Regions from separate parts of the Tistrella mobilis genome, predicted to be linked through region 1. Evidence: riboswitches for the same ligand, from Rfam matches in the RefSeq annotation. Region 1 holds a riboswitch; each other region holds the start of a gene.

Region 1 (4,680 bases):
TAGCCAGGCGTCCGCCGGCCGGAATCACCAGATCGACATGATCGAGCGCCGTGACGCCGCCCGGATAGTGATGAACCAGATCCCGAGCTTCGAGCATCAGCCGATCCAGGCCGCGCCGGCTGCGGCAAAGACAAGGCCGCCCGCGAGCAGGGCAAGCCGGGCCGGGGCGGCAACCGCCTCGGCACCGGCAAAGCGCAGCCGGCCGTCATAGCCCCGCACGGCAAGCCCGGCATTCATCCGCTGCGCCCGATCCAGCACCCGCGGCAGAAGCCCGGCGAGCAGCCGGCCCCCCGATCGGATCTGCCGGCCCCAGCCGGCATGCCCCAGCCGGGCCGCCTGGGCACGCTGCCCCGTCTCCAGACAGTCCAGCACCAGCCACACGATGCGGAACATCATCATCGCCAGATCCGAGATGTCGGGGGCGAGTCCGCGACGCTGAATCATCTGGAGCAGCGAGGTGAGCGGCGTGGTGAGCGCAAGCCCGATCAGGCAGGCGACACAGGTGACGCTCCTCAGCCCGGTGAAGGCGGCAGCGGACAGCATGTCGGGATCGGCGATGCCGACCACGGGCCCGCCTGCCCAGTGAAGCGTGATCATCTGTACGGCGGTGCCGGCCAGGATGAAGCCGGCCGGCATCACGGCCGCAGCACGCACATCCCGCAGCCCCACCCGTGCTGCCCCCAGCACCAGGCAGAGGACCAGCAGCAGGATCACGATCTGGCCGATCCAGCCGGCCACGACCAGCGAGACCAGCATCAGCCCGATGAAGATCAGGGCCTTTTCGGCAGCCGGTCGTCTGCGCCAGCGATTGGTCTGCGCGGCACGATCGATGGCCCGCATCAGGCGCGGGGCCTGTCGGCGCGCGCCGCGGCAGTATCGTCCGCGGCCGGGTCCGCATCGCGGCGGCCGCGGCGCAGGCCGAAATAATAGCCGAGCAGCCCGGCGCCGATCGCCGCCTGAAGGGCGAAGAGCAGGCTTTCGATCTCACCGCTCGGCGGTTCCCAAAGCGGCTGGAACCAGGGTTCGTAGTCGGGTGCGATCTCGCCGATCACCAGCTCGGCCTGACCGTCCGCTCCGGCGAACTCCACGGTGCCGGGCGGGTGGATCAGCAGCGGTGCGATGGCCAGCATCACGACCAGGGCAAGCAGGATCAGATTGCGCTTCATCATGACGCCACCCGCCCGCGGAACAGATCCAGCGCCTTCAGTTCCGAGCGGCTGTAGCGGCCGAGCATGTTGAACACCACCACGGTCAGCAGCCCCTCGCTGATCGCGAGCGGCACCTGGGTGAGGGCGAAAATACCCAGGAACTTCGATGCCGCCCCGGCGATGCCGCCGGCCGGATCGGGGAAGGCGAGCGCCAGCTGCAGCGAGGTCACCACATAGGTCGCAAGATCACCCAGTGTCGCCGCCACGAAGATCGCGAGCGCCGCCCCGGCCCCCATGCGGGTGAGGCCGTGGAACAGCCCCCAGGCAACGAAAGGTCCTGCGATCGCCATGGAAAAGACGTTGGCGCCAAGGGTGGTGAGCCCGCCATGGGCAAGCAGCAAAGCCTGGAACAGCAGCACGATGGTGCCGAGCACGGCGGTGACCGTGGGGCCGAACAGGGTTGCGGCCAGCCCTGTCCCGGTCGGATGTGAACAGCTGCCGGTGACGGATGGCAGTTTCAGCGCCGAGAGCACGAAAACATAGGCACCGGATGCCGCCAGCAGAAGCTTCACTTCCGGTGTTTCGCGGACCAGCCGGGTGATCCGGCGGGCTCCGTGAATGACGAAGGGTGCCGAGACCGCCGCCCAGAGGGCGGCATGGGTCGCCGGCAGATAGCCTTCCATAATATGCAAGGGCCGATCCTCCGAAGGCGTTGGCCACGTGCGGCAAGGCCTTCGGAGAAATCCCGGCAGGTTCCGGGGACCCCGCCCCCATCCGAACACCCCGTTCGGAGAGTGGCCCTGTCAGATGTGAAGGCAGGTTTCCTGGCTTGCGGGTCACCATCCGTCGCCGGCCTTCCCGGTTGCCCAGTGGCCTGAGAGCCCGAAACCATAAGTCCCGGGCGGGCGACAAACTCTCCGCCTACAGTTGCGGGGGCAGCCATGGCTCCCGGGCGCATTGCACCCGTACCCATGTTCCCTTTTACACCGCCCTCCCCCATCCGGAGCGAAAGGCGGACCTTCATGGGGTGTGATTCTGATCCCTGGTTGCATCGGGTGTCAAGTCGCCGGCCGGAAGACGGGATCGGCGCCGGATATTCTCTCCGGAAATTTTTGTCGGGCAGCGCAACGGCGCTGTCGAAATCGTCGTTGCCCGGGGCTCATCATTCCGGACGGGGGAGAGCAGCCCGCGGGGTGCGGGCAGGGCGCGCCGTCCACAGATGAGGGATGCGACCAATGCAGTATATGATGGTGATCTACGAGACCGCGGAGGCCCTGGCGAAGCAGCAGGATCCGGCCGAGGCCGACGCCTATTGGGGGGGCTGGGGTGCCTATGTCCAGGCGATCCAGGCTGCCGGCATCGTCCAGGACGGCCACGGATTGCTGCCGCCCGAAACGGCGACCACGGTGCGGATCACGGACGGGCGCCGCCAGGTTCAGGATGGCCCCTTCGCCGACACCAAGGAAAAGCTCGCCGGCTATTTCGTGATCGACGTGCCGGATCTGGACACGGCACTCGACTGGGCGGCGCGTTGCCCGGCGGCCGCACAGGGGGCCGTAGAGCTGCGGCCGGTGATGCCGCCGATGCAGGAACCCGGAGGCGGGGCGTGACCGGCCCCGACGTGGCACACAGGGCGGTCGAGGCGGCGGCACGGCAGTCCCGTGCCCGCCTCGTCGCCTTCCTGGCCGCGCGGTTCCGCGACCTCGCCGCGGCAGAGGATGCCGTGGCCGATGCTTTCCGGATCGCGCTGGACCTCTGGCCCCGGCAGGGTGTGCCGCGGGAGCCGGAGGCCTGGCTCGCCACGGTCGCCCGCCGCCGGATCACCCATGCCCTGCGCCACGGGGCCGTGCGCCGGGCGGCCGAACCGGCCCTGACCCTGCTGGCGGGGGAGGCGGAGGAGGCGGCGATGGCGGCGCGCCCCCTGCCCGACGACCGCCTGGCCCTGCTGTTCGTCTGCGCCCATCCCGCGATCGCCTCCGAGATGCGCGCGCCGTTGATGCTGCAGGCGGTGCTGGGGCTGGATGCCGCCCGGATCGGATCGGCCTTTCTGGTGGCACCGGCCACCATGGGGCAGCGGCTGGTCAGGGCCAAGGCGCGGATCCGGAGCGCCGGCATCGGCTTTGAGCTGCCCGAGCCGCAGGATCTGCCGGAACGGCTGAGCCATGTGCTGGATGCCGTCTACGCCGCCTTCGGTACCGGCTGGGAGATGGTGGCCGGCGGCGATACCCGCGGGGCCGACCTGACCGGCGAGGCCCTGTGGCTGGGCCGGCTGCTGGTGGAGCTGATGCCGTCCGCGGCCGAGGCGCGCGGTCTTCTGGCCCTGATGGCCCATTGCGAGGCACGCCGCCCGGCAAGGCGCGACGACGCCGGCCGTTATGTCCCGATCGATCTTCAGGACACCACGCTCTGGCGGGCGGATCTGATCGCCGAGGCCGAAGCCCAGCTGGCCGCAGCCGCAGCCCTGGGGCGCCCCGGCCGCTATCAGCTGGAGGCGGCGATCCAGTCCGCCCATAACGCACGCGCCGACCCCGCCGGCCGGCCGCAACCCGGCCCCGACATCCGCCTGGCCCTCTATAAGGCCCTGATGGCAATCGCCCCGTCCGCCGGCGCCGCCGTGGGCCACGCCGCGGCGCTTGCCGGAACGGCCGGCCCGGTCCGCGGCCTCCATGCCCTCGATGCCGTCGCAGGACTTGAGGAGTATCAGCCGGCCTGGGCGCTTCGGGCCCATCTGCTGGCGGCAACGGGCGATATGGCATCCGCCCGCGCCGCCTATGCCCGCGCCATCGGTCTTGCCGAGGATCCGGCCGTGCGCGCCTGGCTCGCGGCCGCAGCCGCCGGCCTCAATGACGGGGCGTGATCGACGGATCGTCGGTCCAGGCGGCGCTGCCGTCCCGGGGCGTGAAGAACAGGATGTCGAGGGCAGGCGTGTGCAGCACCGCATTGTGCGCCATGCTCCTTGGCACACAGAGGGCATCGCCCGGCCCGACCTCCAGCCGCATGTCACCATCGGCCGAGCGGATGGTGAAGGTGGCGCGACCGGCCAGGATCACCAGGATTTCGTCACCGCCGTCATGGCGCTCCCAGAAGCCTTTCACACTGTCGGCGTCGATGCGGATCACCCCCGCCATCACCGGCCCGTCGGCCAGATGGTGGTCGAGCAGGCGGAAATCGCCGCCCGGCACCAGTGTCGCGAGTTCCTGGGCGATCGAGAACACGGCCGGCTTCATCAGGGCACCTCTCTCATCGGGGCTTGATCGGTCGCCTTCAGAATACGAAGATTCCTTCGCTTTCTGAATTCGCATCCGGAGCCCCGCCGATGCCGCCTGCGCCCCCCGCTACCAGCCCGCGGAAACGGCCGGTTCAGGCCCGATCGCGCGCCACGGTCGAGGCGATCCTGGACGGCGCCGCTCACATTCTGGTGCGCGACGGCTTCGACCGCGCCACCACCACCCGGATCGCCGAGGCAGCGGGCGTGGGCGTCGGCTCGCTTTACCAGTACTTCCCGTCGAAGGAGGCCGTGATCGCGGCGCTG
Region 2 (4,680 bases), 1.7 Mb from region 1:
CGGCGCCGGCCAGCAGTTCGGCCGTGCGCGCAATTTCTCCGGCGCCCGGCAGGAAGGCCAGGATGTCGCCCGGCTCCGCCGACAGCATCCGTCGCACCGCGCCCGCCATCGCAGGGGCCAGGTCGCGCAGCTCCGGCCGGCGGTCGTCATGGATCACCGTCACAGGGAACATCCGGCCCTCGGCCCGCAGCCGCTCCGCCCCGCCGATCAGCGCCGCCACCCGTTCGGCATCCAGGGTCGCCGACATGGCGATGAGGCGGAGATCCGGGCGCAGCGCCTGTTTCGCTTCCAGCGCCAGCGCCAGGCCCAGATCGCCGTCCAGGCTGCGCTCGTGGATTTCATCGAAGATCACCGCGGCCACACCCTGAAGCTCGGGATCGCCCTGGATGCGGCGGGTGAAGATGCCCTCGGTCACCACCTCGATCCGGGTCCGGGGCCCGACCTTCTGGTCCAGCCGGACCCGGTAGCCCACCGTCTCTCCCACCGCCTCGCCCAGCATCGCGGCCATGCGCGCCGCCGAGGCGCGGGCCGCCAGCCGGCGCGGCTCCAGCATCAGGATACGCCCCTCCGCGGCCCAGGGCGCGTCCAGCAGCATCAGCGGCACCGCGGTGGTCTTGCCGGCGCCGGGCGGCGCCTCGATCACCAGATCGCGGCCGCAGTGGAGGGCCTCGCGGATCGGGCGGGCAAGCTCCGCCACGGGCAGGGACCGGATCGCGCGGGCGATCCGGTCGGGCAGTGAGAGATCAGGCAGGGGCGCGTCCGGCGTCAAGACAGCTTCAGTCTTCCAGGAAGAAGTCGATGGTGGTCACCACCCGCACGGTTTTGGTCACCTGCCGGTTCTCGGGCATGTTCGGGATGTCGGTGGCGGGCAGGATCTGGAACAGGCCCTGAGAGGCGTTGCGGATTGCGCCCACATGGCTGCCGCTGTCGGTCGCGAACTGCGCCGCACCGTCGCGGGCATTGGCGGTCGCCTCGGCGATCATCCCGGGCTTCAGGTCGTTGAGCCTGGTGAAGATATAGGACGGGCCGCTGCCCCAGGCGCCCATCTCGTTGGACAGCACCACACCGGCCTCGACCAGATCGCCCACCTTCTGCGAGGCCGCCTCCACCTTGTCGACATCGGTGGTCCGCACCGACACCGTCTGCGCCACGATATAGCGCACCTCGACCGGGCCCGAGCGATAGAGCTGCGCGTTCTGGTCGGTCACCTCCAGGCTCAGCATCTCGATCGTATCGGCCGGCAGGCCGGCATCGGTGAAGAAGCGCTTCACCGTCTCGGTATCGCGCTTCAGCTGGCCCAGCACCTCGTTCAGATCGTTGCCCGAGGCGACATAGCGCAGCGACCAGACCGCCAGATCGGCCTTCACCTCGCGCTCGGCCAGGCCTTTCACCTGGACGGTGCGGTTGCCGAGCCGCGCCTCGACCACACCCTGGCCGACCAGCCAGCCGCCTGCGGCGATGCCCACCGCGATCACCGCGGCACCGGCCAGTCCCAGAACGTCCATACGCATCGGCAGATCTCCTGCGCAGAAATTCGGCCCCGCGGGTGTTGCGGACAGCCGTCGTCCCTCCTGCGCCGGAGCCTGCGACGCGGCGCGGCCGGCGTCAAGCGCGGCAGCGACACCATACCGACACGGGGTGGCCCCATCCGGCCGGCCTGACATCACCCGCTCACAGCCCGGCCCGGCTTCATCATCATCTACCAGTATTCGAAGACCAAACCTCACATTATTATGCCACAGCGCAGCACCTAACAATTTTCGCCCAAGTTCCCAGATCATTGAGGAAGGCAAGAGAACTTGCCGGATCGCCGAACACAGGAGTAATTGACCATGTTCAAGTCCATGCGCGGCACGACCTCGGCTCTTGCGATCCTCATCGGTCTGGGTGCCGTCCCCCTCGCGGCCGGCAGCGCACTGGCACAGGCCACCTCGCCGGGCGCGGCCCCTGCGGAACAGCAGGCCCCTGCCGGCAGCGGTATGGGCTCGGGCGGCAGTATGGGTTCGGGCAGCGGCGCCGCAGCCCCGTCGGGCGCCATGCCTGCGACCCCGCCGGCCGGCGGTGGCGACAGCGCCGAGGCCGAGGATCCGCAGCCGGCGGATACCCTGCTGTCGAACGACACCGTCGTACGGACCCCGGATGGTGATGAAGTGGCCGAACTTCAGGGCGTGATCTTCGGCACCGACGGCCAGATCACCCATGCGGTGCTCGCCTATGGCGGCGTGCTGGGCTTCGGCGCCAAGGAAGTCATGGTGCCCTGGGATCAGTTGAAGGCCGAGCCGGCCGAGCAGGCCCTGATCGCCTCGGTGACGCCCGAGCAGCTGGAGCAGATGCCCGCCTTCAAATCGCAGGAGGCCGTCAAGAGCGACGCCGACGCGGCCACCGGCGCCCAGCCGATGAGCACCACCCCGGCGCCGACCACCGCCCCCTCGGGCGGCTGATCCAGGCCGGACATGACCAACGACCATGACTGACTGACGACGGTCTTCCCCTGGACCATCGACGTTTCCTCCCGAACGTCTCCCTGCCTGATCACTTCGGGCGCCATCCTCCCCCCGCGGGGATGGCGCCCTTTTTTCGTGCCGCTTGCCCGGCCGTGCCCCGATCTCTATGGTGCCGGGCGACGGTGCCGGGCGGCCTTTCCCTGAAAGGACGCCGGCGAAGAGGGAATGCGGTGCGGCGCCCGGGCGCCCAGGCCGCAGCTGTACCCGCAACTGTAGGCGGTGAGCCCGCTCCCATTTCAGCCACTGGCGGTATTCCGCCGGGAAGGCCGGGGGTACGGGCCTGGACCCGCAAGCCAGGAGACCTGCCGTCGCCACCCCGCGTATCGCGCGGTCGTCGGGCGGGCATGACCGGCGGCAGGGACATCCGGGCAGGATCCGGCCATCCCGTTCGCGTCGGTGCGCCAGCCATCGCGGGACAACGCCAGACCCATGACCGACGCCGTCCGCCTGCTTCTGCTCGGCACCGCCCTTGCCGCCGCCGCCAATGCCGTACCTGCCTTCGCCGCAGACGAGGAAGACCGTCAGAGCCTGACGCCTCTGGTCGTGACGGCCACCCGCACGGCGGTCGACCCCGCTACCCTTGGCAGCTCGGTAACGGTGATCGACGGCGACGAACTGCGCCGCGCCGGTACCGTCTTCGTGGTCGATGCGCTCCGCCGGGCGCCCGGCGTGTCGTTCAGCCGCACCGGCGGCCCGGGGGCCGCCACCAATCTGCGCCTGCGCGGCACCGATGACAGCCAGACCAAGATCCTGATCGACGGCGTGGAGGTGAACGACCCGGCCAGCGCCAGCGGCGCCTTCGACCTCGGCCGGCTGCTGGCCGATGACGTCGACCGGATCGAGGTGCTGCGCGGCCCGCAAAGCGCGCTCTACGGCGCCGATGCAATGGGTGGCGTGGTCAACATCGTCACCCGCCGCGGCCTGCGCAATGGCGGCACCGGCGTCGAGGGCGACGCCTCGGCGGAATACGGCGCCTATCGCAGCCGGCGGCATTCGGCGGCGCTGCGCGGTGCCGGCGCGCGTTGGGACGGCGCCGTCTCGATCGTCGACTTCCGCACCGAGGGGTTCTCACGCCTGGAAGGCGGGCGGGAGGATGACGGTTTCACCGGTACCCAGATCGGCCTCAGCGGCGGGCTGGCCCTGAGCGATCAGATCGCGATCGAGGCCACCGGCACGGCCGCCCGCACCTCGGCCGATTTCGACCCCGCACGCAAGCCCGAGGCACCGGGCGAGAACGAGGCCGACAGCCTGAGCGGCCGGGTTGCCGCCATCGCCACCCTGTTCGACGGCCGGGTCGAGAACCGCACCACCCTCTCGGGCTCGCGGCTCGACCGCAGCTCCAAGGATCCGACCTCGCGTTTTTCGGTCCGCACCGATTTCGACGGGCGGCGCACGGGCATCGAAAACCAGACCGACATCACCGTCGACGGCCATGACGACGTGGCCACCATCGGCCTCTCGCGGGAGCACGAGGCCGCCTCGATCGGTGATGCGAAGGCGGCCGGCGATCCGGTGGTCAACACGCTTTCGGCCGATGCCGACACCACCGCGATCTTCGGCCAGTACCGCGCCGGGCTGTGGGACCAGCTCTATCTGACCGCCGGCCTGCGCCGTGACGACCATTCGGCCTTCGGCGCCGATACCACCTGGCGCTTCACCGGCGCCTGGATCGTGCCCGGCACCGGCACCACGCTGCGTGGCAGCTGGGGCACCGGCTCCAAGGCACCGTCGCTCTACCAGCTCTATCACCCGACCTATGGCGATGCGGATCTGGAGGTGGAGAAGAGCCGCGGCTGGGACGTGGGTATCGAACAGCGCCTGATCGACGATGCTCTGACCCTGGGGCTCACCTGGTTCCGCAACGACATCCGCAACATGCTGAGCTTCGATTCCGCCGCCAGCCGCTATCGCAACACCGCCCGCGCCCGCACCGAGGGGCTGGAAGCGACGGCAAAGGCGGCGCCGGCCGACTGGCTCACGCTTCAGGCGGCCTATACCTATCTGGAGACCACCGATCTCGAAACCGGCACGGCCCTGCCACGCCGTCCGCGCCACACCCTGTTCGCGGCCGCCGATGTCTATCCGCTCGACGGTACCCGGATCGGCATCGAGGCGTCCCATGTCGGCGCGCAGATCAACTCCGCCAGCCGGCCGACCAAGATCCGCCGCTATACCA
Region 3 (4,680 bases), 190 kb from region 1:
CAGCAGGCCCGCCACCGCTTCGGTGGCGAGATAGCGGTCGAATCTGACCGGGATGCTGTCGAACCCGGCCTGAAGATCGGGCGGCAGGGTATCGTCGAGATAGCCGGCGGCGGCGATGCGGTCGGCGAGGCCCAGGGCGAGCAGGATCTCGATCGCGTGCTGATGCACCACGACCACCCGCTCCGGCGGGCGGTCGGGCAGGGGCGGGTTGCCACAGGCATCGGCGGCACGGGCAGGCCCGGCCATGAGGGCCAGGCAGAGCAGGAGCAGGGCCGCCAGCCGCGTCAATCCCGCCCCTCCCGGAACAGCAGATCGGCCACCGGCCGGCCGTCCCTCAGATGTTCCGTGGCGATCCGCCGGGCGGCGCCGGCATCGGGCACTGCATACCAAAAGCCGCCCGGATGGATCGTCGCCACCGGCCCGCGATTGCAGGGATAGAGGCAGCGGGTGCGGGTGACCATCACCCGATCCGCCGTTTTGCCGCGCAGCCCCGCCTCTTCCAGCGCATCGAGCATCGCCGTCCAGACGGCACCCGATCCGCGGTGGGCACAGCGCGGCCCGTCGCAGGCGAAGAGATGGAAAGCATGGTCCGGCGGGTCGTTCCAGGAGGGCCGGCTGTCGGTGGCGGGGCTTTGGCGCACGTCTTCCACCGGACCGGCCGTGATGCGCGAGACCACGGCCGAGACGAAGGCCGGATCGCCATCGACCGGATCCGAGAAGGCGATGTCGAGCGTAACCTCCCGGCGGTTGGCCCAGTCGTGCAGTGCACCGGGCAGCCAGCCGCGCAGGCTCATATCCGCCGGCACGACGAGGTCGACCACCAGCACCCGGACCCGGCCCTGGCCGTCGAGCGCCTCCAGCGCGCCCGCGACCGACGGGACCGCAAGTTCGGCAAAGGCCAGCACCACCGGTCCTGAAAAGCCGGTCTCGTCGGCCAGGTGCGCCGCCACGGCCGCGCGCAGTGCCTCCAGCCGCCGCGGGCTGCCATAGCCGCGGCGGACCAGCAGAAGGATCACGTCCGGTGGGGCGGCATTGGCCGGCATGTCAGAAACTGTAGCCATAGCGCAGTTCTGCGGTGAGCGGCCGGCCCAGCTGATCGACATAGCGGCCGGACGTGCTGGTGCCGGCGCGCGCGGTGGCATAGTCCTGGTCGAACAGGTTTTCCACCGTCAGGGTCAGCCGGTGGGCGCCTTTGGGGCCGAAGGCATAGAAGCCCGAGGCATCGAAGACGACATAATCCCCATAGGCGACATCGCGGGCACGGACATGGCCGACATGACGGGCGTAAAGATCGGCCCCCCAGCTGTCGCCGGGCGCGAAGCCCAGGCTGTCATCCGGCGTCTCATAGCCGATCCGGACGAAACCGTGGCGGGTCGGAATGTTGTCGATCTGTGCCCCGGTGTCCCGGCGCTCGGTCGAGACGAAGGTGGCGCCGGCGCCGGTCGACCAGCCGCGGGCGAAATCGAGCCCCACCTCCAGTTCGACACCTTCGGAGAGCACGCCTTCGGAGATGTTGATGAAGCGCTCACCGTCGTCACCGATCATGTCGTCGATCTCCCGCCGGAAGGCGGTCGCCTCGATGGTGATGCGGGCATCCCGGCCAAGATCGAATTCGATGCCGCCGCCCAGTTCAACCTCGCGGCTGGTCTCGGGGTCGAGGCCGGGATTGCCCTTGGCGCAGCAATCGTCGTTGGCATAGAGCTGCTCGGCGGTGGGCAGGCGGAAGGATGTGCCGGCAAGTGCCCGGACGAAGGCCGGGCCGAAGCCCTGGCGGATGCTGGCCGACCAGACCAGCGCCTCGGCACCGTCGGCCGTCCAGTTGTAGCGGGTGCCGATCGACAGATCGGTCTCGGGCAGGGCATCCAGATGCGGCCGGAGCTGGGTGAACAGCCCATAGGCCTCGCCCGTCTGCCTGCCGATCACCAGCACATCGTCGGCACCGCGGTAGAACTGGCTGTCGGCGCCGAAGAGCAGTTCCTGTCCGGCGAAGCGCCAGCGGCCCTGAGCCTTCAGCCCGTAATCCTTAAAGCCCCAATAGTCGCCGTCATTGACCGTGGTCGTGCCGCCGCCCTCCAGATTGTGGATGCGGGTATAGTCCGTGTCCCAGACGTTCAGATGGGCGCGGAGCGCATAGTCGAAGGCCGCGCTCGGCGCATGCTCGAAGCTGGCGGTGGCGATGTGCTGGGTACGGTCGTTGAAGACGTCGCGGTTGGCATAGGGTTTGGCGAAATCCAGCTTGCCGGCGGCGTATTGATAGAACAGATCCGCGCGTGCGGTATCGCCCAGATGCTGCGTGGCGCGAAAGCCCAGATTGGCGACGCGATAGGACCGGCGGCGGTCGCTGACCGTGGCCTCGATGTCCTCACTGCGATAGGGGATGTAGCCGTTGCTCTGGTCGTGGGAGCCGAAGACCATCAGATCCAGGGCGCCGGGCGCGTTCGGGAAGCGGTGACCAACCCGGCCGTCGAGATGGCGGGCGCCGTCGGTGGCGAGGCCGCCGGAAATGGCCCCCTCAGGATCGTTGCCGGTCACCCGGCGGGTGACGATGTTGATCACGCCGGCAACCGCCTCGGTGCCGAAGATCAGCCCCTGGGCGCCCTTCACCACCTCGATCCGCTCGATCGCGGCGGTCGAAATCGTGTCGATGTAGAGCCCGCCATAGAGCCGGTTGTTGAGCCGGACCCCGTCGAGCAGGATCAGGATGTCGGCCGATCGCGAGCCGCGCAGCGAATAGGTCGCGTAGTCGAAGGGGCCGTTCTTGGGCGCGACATACAGCCCCGGCACATAGCGCTGCAGCACCCGGGTGACATCGGCCGAGGGGCCGGCGCGCTCGATCTGGGCGCGGGTCACCACCTCCATTTCCCAGCCCAGGCGGGCGAGGTCGGAGGTTGCCGTCTCTTCGATGCCCGGCGCTTCCACCGACAGCGGGTCGAGACGGGTTTCCGCCGCCCCTGCAAGGCTGGTGGCGAGAAGTGGTGGCAGGGTTGCAAGCCCTTGGATCCATAGGGGAAAACGCATAAACAGGGTCGCATCCTCGTCGACGGAACGGGACAGCGACCGCAGCTAACTGGTCTGCAAACGGATCCGGAACGGGGGCGGCCGGCAGCCGGCATACGGACCTTGGGAAACACAGGCCCGAGGGAGACCCCCTGGATCAGCGCTCACCGCCCACCGCGGCCTGCCGGTCATGTCACGGGCTGGTATCCGGGCTCGGAAGCCGGACCGGAAATCCGGGCCGGGGGCCGTCCCTTCCCAGGTCTTCCGACCCAGTGGTTTCGACGGCCTTAAGCTTCCATACCGTTGCGGGGGCAGCAGCGGCTTTGCGGGGCTATGAGCCTTCCGCGTACCGCTTTCCCAATTCTCCACCCCCTCCGCCTGGATCGGGGTGGCACCACGTGCGGGCACGATGCTAGCGGCCCGATCCGGCGCGCGCAACGTGATTTCGCAGCCCGGACCGGGGCTCAGAGAGTGGATTGACGGCGCGGCCATTCGACCTCTACCGTTGCCGCGATCGAACCGAACCAACGCGAGGCGCGCATGAGCACCCGGGCGAAAATACCTGCGACGATCGTCACCGGCTTTCTCGGCGCGGGCAAGACCACGCTGATCCGGCATCTGATCGAGAACGCCGGCGGGCGTCGTCTGGCCCTGATCGTCAACGAATTCGGCGATGTCGGCATCGATGGCGATCTGCTCAAGGGTTGCGGAATTGATACGTGCCCGGATGAGAACGTTATTGAACTTGCGAATGGTTGCATCTGCTGCACCGTCGCCGACGACTTCCTGCCGACCATGGAGGCCCTGCTCGCCCGCGAGCCGCGGCCCGATCACATCATCATCGAAACCAGCGGCCTGGCGCTGCCCAAGCCGCTGGTCCAGGCCTTCGCCTGGCCGGGAGTGAAGACCCGGGCGACCGTCGATGGCGTGATCGCGGTGGTCGACGGCGCCGCCCTGGCCGAGGGCCGGGTCGCCAATGATCCCGAGGCGCTGGATCGCCAGCGCGCCGCCGATCAGACCCTGGACCACGAGGCCGAGGTCGACGAGCTGTTCGAGGATCAGCTGGCCTGCGCCGATATGGTGGTGGTGACCAAGGCCGACATGCTCGATGCCGCAGGCATGGCCCGGGCCCGCGCTGCGATCGCGCCCGAACTCCGCCCCGCCACCCGGGTGATTGAAGCGGCGCGCGGCCTGGTCGACCCGGCCGTGCTGCTGGGTCTGGGGGCGGCGGTCGAGGACGATCTCGCCGCCCGCCCCAGCCATCACGACGGCGAAAGCGAGGAAGAGCACGGCCATGACGCCTTCACGAGCTTCGTGGTCGAGCTGCCGGAAGGCGTCGATCACGAGGCCCTGCCGGGCCGCATCGGGGCCGCGGTCGAAGCGCATCCGATCTACCGGGTGAAGGGTTTCGTGGCCGTGCCGGGCAAGGCCATGCGCCTGCTGGTTCAGGGCGTCGGCCCGCGGTTGCAGCAGCAGTTCGACCGGCCCTGGCAGCCGGGCGAGGCGCGCCGCTCGCGCCTGGTGGTGATCGGCGCCCAGGGGCTGGATCCGGCCGCGGTCGCCGAAGCCCTCGGCGGCCGACCGGCGAGCTGAGGGCGCGGGCGTCATGCATCTGCTCGCAGCCGAACCCGGCCGGATCGACGATGGCGACGAGGCCATCGACCTCCGCCAGAGCCCGGCCGA
Region 4 (4,680 bases), 2.2 Mb from region 1:
GGGCAATGACCAGGCGATCAAAGGCAGCAATCAGGCTCTCGGTCATCGCGTGCTCGCGGGCGGCGCGCACGGCCTCACTTTCCTCCTGCTCCACCATCTGCAGCAGGCCGGGCACCCGCAGCAGACCGTCGAGCCGCGGCACCTTTGCCTTGGGAAAGCGTCGCTGAAGCTCGGTCAGGACATCACCCAGCCCGTCGGCGACCTCCGGATCGATGCGAAGACGCGCGCCCCGGGCATGGGTCACCAGGCCCAGCTGCACGCTGACATGGCCACGCCGGATCCGGTCCTGGGCGACCTTGCGCACCACCGGCTCCAGCTGGTCAAAGCCGGGGGCCAGACGGATTCGCAGATCCAGGGAGCGGCCGTTGACGCTCTTGACTTCCCAGTTCCAGCCGTAGCGGGCATCGCCTGCATCGGCGCGGGCGAATCCTGTCATGCTGGCGAGGGCCATGGCCAATCTCCCGAGGATGAGCGATGATCAGGGCGGATCGAACCGGCGGACTATACGAACCCGCCTCTCCCCCGCCAAGCCTCGGATGTCATCCGGGTCTGATCACGTCACAGTCTCCGACGCCGCTCGTCGGATGTCCACCAGGACCGGCCGCGTCCCATGAGCGCATCCCCCGCCCCACGCCATATTGCCATCACCGGCGCCTCCAGCGGCCTGGGCGCTGCCCTGGCGATGGAATATGCCGGGCCGGGCATCCGCCTCTCGCTCCATGGCCGCGATACCGGCCGGCTGGAGACGACGGCGACGGCGGCACGCAGCCGCGGTGCCATTGTCGATGTGGCGCAGTTCGACGTCACCGATGCCGCCGCAACGGCAGCCTGGGTGACGGCGGCCGAGGCGCGCGCGCCCATCGACCTGGTCATCGCCAACGCCGGCATCTCGGGTAACGAAACCGGTAGCGGCGGCGCCGTCTCGGCCGGGGTCACGCGGGCGATCTTTGCGGTCAATGTCGACGGCGTGGTGAACACGGTCCTGCCCGCAGCCGATGCCATGCTCGGCCGTGGCCGGGGCGCCATCGCGATCGTGGCCAGCCTCGCCGGTTATCGCGGCCAGCCGGGCGCCCCGGCCTATGCCGCCTCCAAGGCCGCCGTGAAGGCCTGGGGTGAAGGGCTGCGCCCGCGCCTGGCCCATGGCGGGCTCAGAATTTCAGTCGTTTGCCCGGGATTCGTGCGCACACCGATGACTGAGCGCAACCGCTTCCCGATGCCTTTCCTGATGGATGCGGATACCGCCGCACGACTCATCCGCCGCGGGCTCGACCGCAACCGGGCGCGCATCGCTTTTCCCTGGCAGCTGGCCGCACTCTGCTGGCTGCTTGCCGCCCTGCCCGCGGCCTGGGGGGATCGTCTGCTCGGCCGTCTGCCCGGCAAATGACACGATGGTGTCACATGGGCCTTGCCAGAAAGGCGATCTCCGCGGCAGGATGTCGCCACTGACGGTGTCCTGCGGTCGTTCCGCGGGATGAAAAGGGAATGCGGTGCGCCGGTAGCATAGTCCGGCAATTCCGCAGCTGCCCCCGCAACTGTGAGCGGAGAGTGCCCCGTCTCGAAAACCACTGGCTCCGACGGGGGCCGGGAAGGTGACGGTGGTGCGACGACCCGTGAGCCAGGAGACCTGCCGTCATTCGCGGTCACGGGCGAGCACGTCGGGCGGGGTGTACCGATGGGTTCTGCAAGCGGTGGCGGCGCGGCATGAAGACCCCATAGCCCCTCAAGGCTATCCCCCTTCCCGCCCTGACCAGCCGCCCCTGCCGGCCTCGTTCGCAGTGACCGCATGATGCAGTCGAACGAGGTCGAGTATTCCGTGTCCACCAATCGCCCGCCTGCCCGCAACCGGTCACGCCGTCTGCTTCGTGCCGGCCTGACCCTGCCGCTGATCGTCCTTTCCCCTCTGGCCGTCGCCTCGGCCGAAGAAACGGACAGCGAAGACGTCACCCGCCTCGCCCCGCTCTCGGTTTCCGCTGCCCGCAGCCCGGTGCCGATCGAAACCGTCGGCAGCGCCGTTACCGTCATCACGGCCGACCAGATCGAGGCGTTGCAGATACGCCAGGTCGATGATGCCCTGCGCCTGGTACCGGGCCTCGCGGTCAGCCGCACCGGATCGGTCGGTGGCTTGTCGCAGATCCGCATCCGCGGTTCGGAAGGCAACCAGACGCTGGTGCGCATCGACGGCATCGAAGTCTCCGATCCCTCGGGCGGCTCGGACTTCGATTTCGGCCATCTGCTCGCCTACGAGATCGAGCGGATCGAGGTGCTGCGCGGACCACAGAGTGCGCTTTACGGGTCGGATGCCGTGGGTGGCGTCATCGACATCACGACGAAGCGCGGGGACGGCCCGCTCTCGGGCAGCCTGCGCACCGAGGCCGGCAGTTTCGACACCCGGGAGGCGGTTGGTACCGTTTCCTATGGCGACCGGAGCTTCGACGCCCTGGTCTCGGCCCAGAGCTTTCGCACCGACGGGATCTCATCCGCCGACGAAGGCGCCGGTAACCCGGAGAAGGACGGTTATCGCAACCGTTCGGCCTTTGCCAAATTTGGCTGGCGGCCGGCGGAGGATCTGGAGTTCGCGCTGGTTGGCAGGACCGTGCGGTATCGCACCGACACCGATGCCTATAACACCCTGCCACAGGATGATACCGACGACCTGACCACCGGCACTCAGACCTTCCTGCGTGGTGAGGCGCGCTACGCCCTGGCGGATGGCCGATGGCGGCACAAGATCGGCCTCGCCAGTACCGAACACGACCGCGACTACCGCGACGGCGACCGCATAACCAGCACCTATCTGGGCCGGAGGCTGAAGGCAGATTATCAGACCGATTATGGCTTCGAGACCGGCGCCATCCGCCACGACCTGAGCGCCGGTCTGGATCATGAGCGCGAAAACGCCCGAACCTGGAGCTCCTGGGCACCGGGCTCGATCGTCAAACACGACTACGAATCCACCGGATTCGCCGGCGAATACCGCCTCGGCCTGTACGACCAGCTCTTCCTGTCCGCCGCCGGCCGTTACGATCGGAACGGCCTGTTCGACGACCAGCACAGCTGGCGGGTGACCGCGGCTTGGCTGATCCCTGGAACCGACACGAAGCTCCGCACCTCCTACGGCACCGGCATCAAGAACCCGACCCTGTTCGAACTCTATGGTTATACAAATACTTATAGAGGGAATCCCGATCTCAAGCCTGAAGAGGCGACAGGCTGGGATGCCGGTATCGAACACAGCTTCCTCGACGGCAGGCTGGTGGTCGATCTGGGATGGTTCCGACAGGATATCGAAAACCTGATCCAGGGCAGCGGCAGCTCGTCGATCAATCTGCCCGGCACGTCACGCATCAACGGCGTGGAGGCCTCGATGACCATCCGCCCGCTTAGCTGGATGGATCTGCGGCTGACCTACACCTATACCGACGGCGAGGATTCCAAAGGCGAGGAGCTGGTTCGCCGCGCACCGCATATTGCCAGCGCCGATCTGACGACGCGTTTCCTCGACGACCGTGCCCGAGCGGGCATCGCGGTGATCTACAATGGAGAGCAAAAGGACTGGGCCTACGACACCAACTACGTGCCGCACCCGGTCACGCTGGATGAATATACCCTCGTCAATCTGACGGCGGCCTACGATCTTACCGACACCGTCGAAGTGTTCGGCCGGATCGACAATCTTTTTGACGAGGAATATCAAGAAGTTCTTGGATACGGCTCACGCGGACGTGCGGCATATGCCGGCCTGCGCATGCGGTTCTGAGCTTATGCAAAAACGGCGCCTCGCATTCTGCCTGGCCGGCCTGTTCCTGGCAGCACCGTCCCCGGCATCCGCCGGGGACGGGCCACAACGCATCGTGTCGATGAACCTCTGCGCCGACGAGCTGCTGCTGCGTCTCGCCCCGGCCGGACGGCTGGTCTCTGTCACATGGCTGGCCGCAGGGCCGGCAGCACTCGATCCGGCAGCGGCCGGCGGGCTGGTGCTCAATCACGGACGGGCAGAAGAGATTGCCCGGCTCGCCCCCGACCTCGTCGTTGCCGGCCGCTACACGACGCTGACCACCACCCAGATGTTGCAACGGGCCGGCATTCCGGTGCTGCTGCTCGACGAAGCAACCAGCCTCGCCGGCATCCGCTCCCAGGTCACCAGCCTCGCGGCGGCCGTGGGCAATCCGGCCGCAGGCCAGGCGATGCTGACGACCATGGATCGCATGCTTGCCGAGGCCGCCCATGATGCGGGCAATGATGATGCGAGGAATGGCCGGCAGCCGGGGGTGGTGGTATTGAGGCCCGGCGGTGGCGTCGCCGGAGCGGGAACCCTGCAGGACGAGATCCTGGCGGCAGCCGGTCTGCGCAACCTCGCCCCCGGCGCGCCCGTCGACGGTGACGGCCGGATCGGTCTGGAACGGCTGTTGCGCCTGAAACCCGATCTGCTGGTTCTTGATTCAGACGGCGATGCGCCGCCGGCACTGGCCCGCGAGGTCCTCGATCATCCGGCCTTCCGGGCCAGGGCGGCCGGCGTCACCATTGCAAGCCTGCCAGCCGCCCTCTGGGTCTGCCCGGGCCCTTGGGTTGCGGAGGCGGTGGCCCGGCTTTCAGCCGCCCGTCGTTCCGTTCTGAACCGCCCCCAAGGATCACAGCCATGAGCCTGACCGCAGGGCGGCTTTCGGCGGCGCTCGTCGTACT

The links. Region 1 has a riboswitch for cobalamin ahead of P7L68_RS07190 (energy-coupling factor ABC transporter permease). Riboswitches for the same ligand answer to the same signal wherever they lie in the genome.
Region 2: it holds a riboswitch for cobalamin, as region 1 does, so the genes downstream of both, P7L68_RS14780 (TonB-dependent receptor plug domain-containing protein) here and P7L68_RS07190 (energy-coupling factor ABC transporter permease) in region 1, are expected to answer to the same signal.
Region 3: it holds a riboswitch for cobalamin, as region 1 does, so the genes downstream of both, P7L68_RS08040 (TonB-dependent receptor plug domain-containing protein) here and P7L68_RS07190 (energy-coupling factor ABC transporter permease) in region 1, are expected to answer to the same signal.
Region 4: it holds a riboswitch for cobalamin, as region 1 does, so the genes downstream of both, P7L68_RS17100 (TonB-dependent receptor plug domain-containing protein) here and P7L68_RS07190 (energy-coupling factor ABC transporter permease) in region 1, are expected to answer to the same signal.

What each region holds. Positions count from the first base shown of each region.
Region 1 covers NZ_CP121017.1:302,209-306,888, reverse strand. Annotated here, with positions in the region: gene P7L68_RS07205 (energy-coupling factor ABC transporter ATP-binding protein) at 1-97, opposite strand, end outside; gene P7L68_RS07200 (CbiQ family ECF transporter T component) at 97-840, opposite strand; gene P7L68_RS07195 (energy-coupling factor ABC transporter substrate-binding protein) at 840-1,169, opposite strand; gene P7L68_RS07190 (energy-coupling factor ABC transporter permease) at 1,166-1,840, opposite strand; cobalamin riboswitch at 1,945-2,185, opposite strand; gene P7L68_RS07185 (YciI family protein) at 2,384-2,758, shown strand; gene P7L68_RS07180 (RNA polymerase sigma factor) at 2,755-4,005, shown strand; gene P7L68_RS07175 (cupin domain-containing protein) at 3,989-4,375, opposite strand; gene P7L68_RS07170 (TetR/AcrR family transcriptional regulator) at 4,465-4,680, shown strand, end outside.
Region 2 covers NZ_CP121017.1:1,982,838-1,987,517, reverse strand. Annotated here, with positions in the region: gene hrpB (ATP-dependent helicase HrpB) at 1-769, opposite strand, end outside; gene P7L68_RS14790 (SIMPL domain-containing protein) at 777-1,511, opposite strand; gene P7L68_RS14785 (PRC-barrel domain-containing protein) at 1,833-2,441, shown strand; cobalamin riboswitch at 2,608-2,829, shown strand; gene P7L68_RS14780 (TonB-dependent receptor plug domain-containing protein) at 2,934-4,680, shown strand, end outside.
Region 3 covers NZ_CP121017.1:490,555-495,234, forward strand. Annotated here, with positions in the region: gene P7L68_RS08030 (ABC transporter substrate-binding protein) at 1-288, opposite strand, end outside; gene P7L68_RS08035 (ferredoxin) at 285-1,061, opposite strand; gene P7L68_RS08040 (TonB-dependent receptor plug domain-containing protein) at 1,045-3,018, opposite strand; cobalamin riboswitch at 3,179-3,411, opposite strand; gene cobW (cobalamin biosynthesis protein CobW) at 3,538-4,590, shown strand; gene cobN (cobaltochelatase subunit CobN) at 4,604-4,680, shown strand, end outside.
Region 4 covers NZ_CP121017.1:2,484,496-2,489,175, forward strand. Annotated here, with positions in the region: gene P7L68_RS17090 (YicC/YloC family endoribonuclease) at 1-451, opposite strand, end outside; gene P7L68_RS17095 (SDR family NAD(P)-dependent oxidoreductase) at 611-1,384, shown strand; cobalamin riboswitch at 1,430-1,647, shown strand; gene P7L68_RS17100 (TonB-dependent receptor plug domain-containing protein) at 1,985-3,757, shown strand; gene P7L68_RS17105 (ABC transporter substrate-binding protein) at 3,858-4,640, shown strand; gene P7L68_RS17110 (FecCD family ABC transporter permease) at 4,637-4,680, shown strand, end outside.